Regions from separate parts of the Arthrobacter sp. YAF16 genome, predicted to be linked through region 3. Evidence: riboswitches for the same ligand, from Rfam matches in the RefSeq annotation. Region 3 holds a riboswitch; each other region holds the start of a gene.

Region 1 (2,191 bases), 1.3 Mb from region 3:
GACGTCGTCGAGCGCCTCCCCCACCCGCCGCCAGATGTCCGCCGGGGGGACCGAGAGGTTTTCGGCCCCGAAGGCCACGTCGTCGCCGAGCCGCGACAGCACCACCTGGGTCTCCGGGTCCTGCTGCATCAGCCCGGCCCGCCCGCGCCGGGCCCTGGGCGGGGCTCCGTCGATCAGCAGGCTGCCGGTCTCATCGGAGTCCTCGGCATCAGCGGAAGCAGCAGCGGACGCGGCTGCCGCAGTGCTGTCCCCCAGCACACCGGCCAGGGCGTGCAACAGCGTGGACTTGCCGGCGCCGGACGGGCCCAGCAACAGCACGCGCTCGCCCGGGCGGATGTCCAGGTCCAGGCCGCTCACGGCGGCCCGGGCCCGGCCGGCGTGCCGCCAGCCCCAGCCGCGGGCGCTGACCGCGGCCGGGCGTACGTCGTCGACAGACCTCATGCGTGTGCGGGCATCAGGAGAAGACGGGTTCCGATGCCGCCTTGCGGGACCCGAACGAGGCCAGCACCCCGGTCTTGGCCAGGCCGCGGGTGGCGAGCCAGGACAGTCCCCCGGCAATCACCGCTCCGGAGATGGCGCAGAAGACGATGTAGGCGAGCTTGTCACCGGTTTCGTACGCGATGTTCCAGCCCCAGGGCAGGAAGGAGTCGTTCAGGCCGCAGAACAGGCCCGCGCCGGCACCGGCCAGCAGGGACACCGGAAGGTTGAACTTCTTGTACAGGAACGCGGCAAAGATGAGTTCGGCGCCCAGGCCCTGCAGGATGCCGGAGATCAGCACGGTGGTGCCGTACTGCGAGCCCATGATCAGCTCGCCGGTGGCGGCCACCGCTTCGCAGAACAGCGCCGCCCCGGGCTTGCGGATAACGAGCATGCCCAGCACCGCCGGGATCATCCAGCCGCCGGCGTAGAGCCCGGTCAGCGGCGGGTAGACCGCGTTGAGCGGGACGGAAACAAGGTTGGAACCCTGGGACCAGGCCCAGAAAATCACACCGCCGGCAACAGCGATCAACGCGGCCACCACAATGTCGACCACGCGCCAGCTGTATTTGCCGGTGGTCAGTGTCTGCTTCGCAGAAATGTCAGTCATATCGTCCTCCTGAGGAACAGGAGGGGAGGGTGCTCCGGCGGCACCGCGGCCTTCGCCACGGGTGCCGGGCACCCTGAGAACTCGACTCCCTTGCGCCGGTACTAACCGGATCAGGTTCGAGGGTCTGCGGCTGTCCGCACTCTCAGCGCCCACCTACGGTTACCTTGGATTTCTCCAGTGATGCCCGACGGCGGCGCTCCCCTGTCGTATCTAAATCGCCCTTGTGGGCTGGCTCAGTTTACACCCGGCGGCACTCCCAAGTGACTCGCAGTCGTTGTCGTTTTGAGGGCTCATAACGGCAACAACTGCGAGTCAGTTGGGCTTGCGCGGCGGCGGCCACCTAACGGAAGCTGAGTCCCATGACCGACGCACCAGTGCCTTCCCCCGAGTACGACCCGGACTCCGCGGAACCACAGCCGCCGGGATCCCTGGCCGCGCTCATCGGCCGCATCCTGGCCGAAATCGACGAACTGCAGTTCCGGTCCTTCAGCAAGGACGACGCGCTGGACCTGGGCCTCCTCCTGGTCCAACTCGGCCGCCAGCGCTCCTACCCGATCGCCATCGACATCAGCAAGGGCGATCAGGTCCTCTTCCACGCCGCACTGGAGGGCGCCACCCCGGACAATGAGCGCTGGATCAAGGCCAAACAGCGCACCGCGGTGCGGTATGAAGTCCCGTCGCTGCTGGTGGGCCTGCGGGCGCGTGCTGCCGGTCAGAGGATCGAGGACAACGCCTGGTTCGACCAGCGGGAGTTTGCAGCCCACGGCGGCTCGTTCCCCATCTACCTGCGCGGAACCGGGGTGGTAGGCACCGTCACGGTGTCGGGGCTGCCGCAGAAGGACGACCACGAGCTGGTGGTCGAGGCACTGACCGAAATCCTCGGCCGCCCGGGGACGCTAGGCTAGGGGAAGCCCTGTTTCCTCCCGCAAGGAGTACGAAGTATGAACATCTTCATCAAACTGCTTGGCACCGGCGTCAGCCTCCTCGCCGGCTTCGTCGGCACCAAGGTAGTCGACACCGTCTGGGAAAAGACCACCGGCAACAAACCGCCCAAGGGCCACGACGACGACGTCCCCACCACCCTGCGCCAGGCCCTGACCTTCG
Region 2 (2,191 bases), 510 kb from region 3:
GGAACCCCGCGGACCAGGCCCCGCACGGTCGAGCGCAGCAGTGGCCGGAGCCGTGCCGGGATCCGGAGCCGCAGGATGTCCCCGTAGACCGGACGCAGCGGCAGGGACAGTCCCCCGGGCAGGCCCTGCAGTTCCGCCGCGGCCAGGCCGTTGGCTACGACCGTCTCGCCGGCGCGGAGTTCTCCGCCGCCCTCGAAACGGATGCCGGCGACGCGGCCGCCCTGCCAGAGCAGCCCGGCCGCGCGGCGGGGCACGGCCGTGAACCGGCTGTCGGTGGCCAGCAGTGACCGAATCCTGGCCAGCAGCCGGCGCGGATCCACCTGGTGGTCGGCCGGGATGTCGAAGGCGCAGGAGATACCGGGGCTGAGCAACGGTTCGCGGCTGCGTGCTTCACGGACGGTCAGCGGCTCCACGGCCAGGCCGCAGGCCTGCTGCGCGGCCCGCAGGTCGGCGAGCGCCCGGCGGTCGGCCGCGTCCGCGCCGACGGCGAGGGTCGGCGTCGTGAGATATCCGGTGCCGCCGCCGTCAGTGCTGCCGCCGGCCAGGCCGGCGGCGAACTGCGGCCACAGCCCTGAGGCTTCCAGCATCAGGGCAAGGAGCTCCTCCTCCTGGTAGTGGAGTTCACTCACGGGCGCCAGCATGCCGGCGGCAGCCCAGCTGGCGCCGGTGCCGGGGGCGTCGTCGACCAGCGCGACGGTACGGCCCGAACGGCGGGCCTCCCAGGCGATGCCGTGGCCGATCACTCCCCCGCCGATCACGACGACGTCGTAATAATCCGAGGATGGGCCCGGTGGTGTGGCGGGTGGTGCGACGGATACGTCCATGGGTTCCTTCCCTACGCCGGTACTAGCCGGATCAGGTCAAGCGGTCGGCTCTGACGCCCTCTCAGCCCGTCGGCCGTCTGGCGGCCCGCGCGGGCTCCCGCGGTATGCGCCCAGTTTAGAGGAACTAGGCTTGGGGCATGAGCCAGGATGTCCACACCACCGCCCGCCTGTACCTGTGCACCGATGCCCGGAAGGAGCGCGGTGACTTCGAGGACTTCGTTGACGCTGCCTTTTCCGGCGGCGTCGACATCATCCAGTTGCGGGACAAGTCGCTGGAGGCGGCCGAGGAGCTTGAGCTGCTGGAGGTCCTGCACTCCGTGGCGCGGCGGCACGGCCGGCTCTGGGCGGTGAACGACCGTGCCGACCTGGCCTCACTGGCAGGGGCGCCGGTGTTCCACATTGGGCAAAAGGACATCCCGTTTGCCGCTGCCCGGGATTTCCTGGGCAAGGGCACCGTGATCGGCATGTCCACGCACACGCCGGAACAGGTGGATGCGGCCATCGCGGCGTCCCCGGGCCGGGGCGGGCTGGACTACTTCTGCGTGGGCCCGGTCTGGGCCACCCCCACCAAGCCTGGCCGCGCCGCCGTCGGGCTGGACCTGGTGCGCTACGCCGCCGCGGCGATCGGCCGGGCCGAGGCCGCCGATGTCGGGAAAGTCGCCGGGGTGGTGCCGTGGTTCGCGATCGGCGGCATCGACCTGGGCAACGTGGCGCAGGTGGTCGACGCCGGAGCCAGAAGGATTGTGGTGGTCCGGGCGATTACCGAGGCCGCTGATCCTGCCGGGGCCGCGCGTGCCCTGCTCGCCGCGCTCGACGCCGGGGCGGACGCCGACGCCGACGTCCACAGCGGCGCCGCGGACAACTAGCCGGCTAGTCCCAGCTCTGACATCCGACGGGAATGGGCGGCGGCAAGCTCGGCGGTCAGGGCGCGGGCGAGTTCACCGGCCCGGTCCTCGTCCGTGCCGGTCAGGCCGCCGAGGAAGGCGTGCTCCACGCTGACCCGCTGGGCCTGGGTAAGCGCTTCGCCGAGCAACCGCCGAGCCCACAGGGCCAGCCGGGACGCCAGCCGCGGATCGTCGGCGAGCGCGGCCTTGAGCCGGTCCCGCAGCACAACCGTCGCGTCCCCGGCCGCCTGGACCAGTTCGATCAGCCCGGCCGTCCCGGCGTCGACATAGCCCGAAATGGACCGGTAAAAGTCCGCGGAGACCGTGTCGATCACGTAGGCCTTCATGAGCGACTCGTGCCAGTCGGCGGGGCGGGTGCGCTCATGGAAGTGGTCCACCGAAGGCTGGAACGGCAGCATGGCCTCCTCCGCGTCAAGACCCATCTCCGCCAGCTTCGCGCAGACCAGTTCAAAATGCTGGAAC
Region 3 (2,191 bases):
CCAGGGCCGCCGCGCGGGACAGCACCCGGGAGTAGCCGTTGAGGTACAGGGCGTCCTGGCCGAGGTAGTAGGCGAACTCGGGTTCCGGCAAGGTACCGTCCGCGAGCCCCCGAATGAAGTCCAGGCCGTAGATCGCGTCCAGCCCGTCCGCCGCGTGCCCTGCCAGCAGCGTGGCGAACTCGCCCTCGGCAGGAAGCTGGGGTGCCGCAGCGTGCTGCAGGTGGTGGAAGTGGTGCACGGGGCCGTTGCCGGATCCGACCTCCAGGCGTCCGGCTTCCCGCAACGCACCCAGCAGCCACGGCTTGACCTCCCGCAGCGCTGCCTCCCAGTCCCCCGTCCGGGCCTGGACCGTGGCCAGAGCCGAGGACAGCGAGCAGCCGGTGCCGTGGCTGTTGCGGGTGTCGATCCGCTCGCCCGGCACCACCACCGTCTGCTGGCCGAGCACTCCCCCGGTGTTGACGAGCGCGTCCGGGCAACCGCCGTCGTTCTGGGCGCCGTCGCTCTGGGCTCCGCCGGCCGGCAGGTGGCCTCCCTTGACCAGAACCGTGGTGCCGGCCAGGGCCGCGAGCCGCTTGCCCTGTTCCAGCGCACTGGCCCAGTCCGCGGCGGGCGGCTCCCCCAGCAGCATGCCCAGCTCGGCCAGGTTCGGTGTGATGAGGTCCGCCAGTGGCAGGAGAGCCCGCAGCGCGGTTTCGGCCGATTCCTGGAGCAGCCGGTCGCCGCTCGTCGCCACCATCACCGGGTCCAGGACCACGACGCCGGGGCGCACCTTTTCGAGCCAGGCCCGGACGGCGTCGATCACCGAGTCGTCGCCGAGCATACCGATCTTGACGGCGTCGATGGTGATGTCGTCGCTGATGGCCTCCAGCTGGGCGGTCAGGAACGCTGCCGGCGGTACATGCACCGACCGGACGCCCTGGGTGTTCTGGGCGGTCAGGGCTGTGATGGCAGCCATCCCGTAGCCGCCGTTCGCGGCAATGCTCTTCAGGTCGGCCTGGATGCCGGCACCGCCGGAGGGGTCCGAGCCCGCGATGGCCAGCACCCGCGGAATCCGCGGCGGCGTTGAGGCCCCGCCGTCGGGCTCCGGGAAGACGGACTGCAGGAAGGCTGAGGTTCGGCTAGATGCAGGCTGGGTTGTTGAAGACAAGAGACATCCCTTCGCCGGTGCTAACCGGACAGGTTCAACGGGTCTGGATCTCAGCCGGCTCGATGCGCGGCACCCCGTGTCAGTCCCCCAGCCTAGCGTTCCTCGCCGGCAACCCCGCTAAATTTCAGCCCGTCCCCTTAACGCACTCGCGGGTTCCGTCCGGGGTCGACGTGATGTTACGTCGATCCCGGACGGAACCCGCGAGTGGTGGTGCCTGCTTGGTCCTAGAGCTCCGACGCCGGGACGCCGACGCCGAGGATGATCGGCTCGTTGGCGGCGGGCTTGGCGGCCACCTTCGCCGGCTCCGGGGCCTTGGCCTCATGGACCGAGACGGCCTCAACCGACGGAGCGGTCTCGCGCTGCTGCACGGACGTCTCGTTGGCGGCGCCCTGGGCTCGGCTGGCGCTCCGGTTCCGGCGCACCCGTCGGGGTCCGGTGGTGTCCGGGGCCTGGGCCTGGGCCGCAGGGGCCTTGCGGGCTTCCTGGCGTACCGGGGCCTGGGCCGCAGGAGCCTTGCGGGCTTCCTGGCGGGCCGGCGCCTGGGCCGCGGGGGCCTTCGCAGCTTCCTGGCGAGCCGGGGCCGGGGCCTCGGCCTCGGCGGTACGTACACTCGGCGGCTGGATCCGCGCCGTCCTGGCGCGGCCGCGGCCCCGGGTGGCGCGGGACGGCGCTGCAGCTGCAGGCGCAGCGTGCTCCGCCGCGTGCTCGGCCGTGGGAACCTCGGCTGCGGGCGACTCGGCAACCGGAGCCGCGGCGGCTGGCTTGCCGGTCTCGGCGTCGCCCAGGTGGGCGAACGCTTCGGTCAGCAGGTCCAGGGTCAGCGCGGGCTGCGGGGTTTCCTCGGCGTGCTCGACGAAGGGCAAGGCAACCTGTTCGCCGCCGAAGGTCAGCACGGCCGCGGGACGACCCGCTGCCTCCTCCGACGAAGCGAGTTCCACGGCGGCGTCGAGCGCGGCCTGGCGGGTTTCGGCGTCGGGAGCTGCTGTCGCTTCACCATCGTGCAGGTGGGCAGCGTGCGCCGCGGCGGCGATGTTGGCCAGCGCG

Evidence for each region. A riboswitch is a leader RNA that binds a small molecule or an ion and turns the genes downstream of it on or off. The one in region 3 is predicted to bind thiamine pyrophosphate.
Region 1: another riboswitch for thiamine pyrophosphate. It lies ahead of AB4Y91_RS00185 (ECF transporter S component); the one in region 3 lies ahead of AB4Y91_RS06090 (bifunctional hydroxymethylpyrimidine kinase/phosphomethylpyrimidine kinase).
Region 2: another riboswitch for thiamine pyrophosphate. It lies ahead of thiO (glycine oxidase ThiO); the one in region 3 lies ahead of AB4Y91_RS06090 (bifunctional hydroxymethylpyrimidine kinase/phosphomethylpyrimidine kinase).

Annotation. Positions count from the first base shown of each region.
Region 1 covers NZ_JBFRDC010000001.1:40,383-42,573, reverse strand. The annotation lists gene AB4Y91_RS00190 (ABC transporter ATP-binding protein) at 1-441, opposite strand, end outside; gene AB4Y91_RS00185 (ECF transporter S component) at 455-1,087, opposite strand; TPP riboswitch at 1,157-1,300, opposite strand; gene AB4Y91_RS00180 (heme-degrading domain-containing protein) at 1,447-1,992, shown strand; gene AB4Y91_RS00175 (DUF4235 domain-containing protein) at 2,029-2,191, shown strand, end outside.
Region 2 covers NZ_JBFRDC010000001.1:788,693-790,883, reverse strand. The annotation lists gene thiO (glycine oxidase ThiO) at 1-824, opposite strand, end outside; TPP riboswitch at 815-935, opposite strand; gene thiE (thiamine phosphate synthase) at 962-1,690, shown strand; gene AB4Y91_RS03775 (ferritin-like fold-containing protein) at 1,687-2,191, opposite strand, start outside.
Region 3 covers NZ_JBFRDC010000001.1:1,302,453-1,304,643, reverse strand. The annotation lists gene AB4Y91_RS06090 (bifunctional hydroxymethylpyrimidine kinase/phosphomethylpyrimidine kinase) at 1-1,102, opposite strand, end outside; TPP riboswitch at 1,137-1,234, opposite strand; gene AB4Y91_RS06085 (Rne/Rng family ribonuclease) at 1,372-2,191, opposite strand, start outside.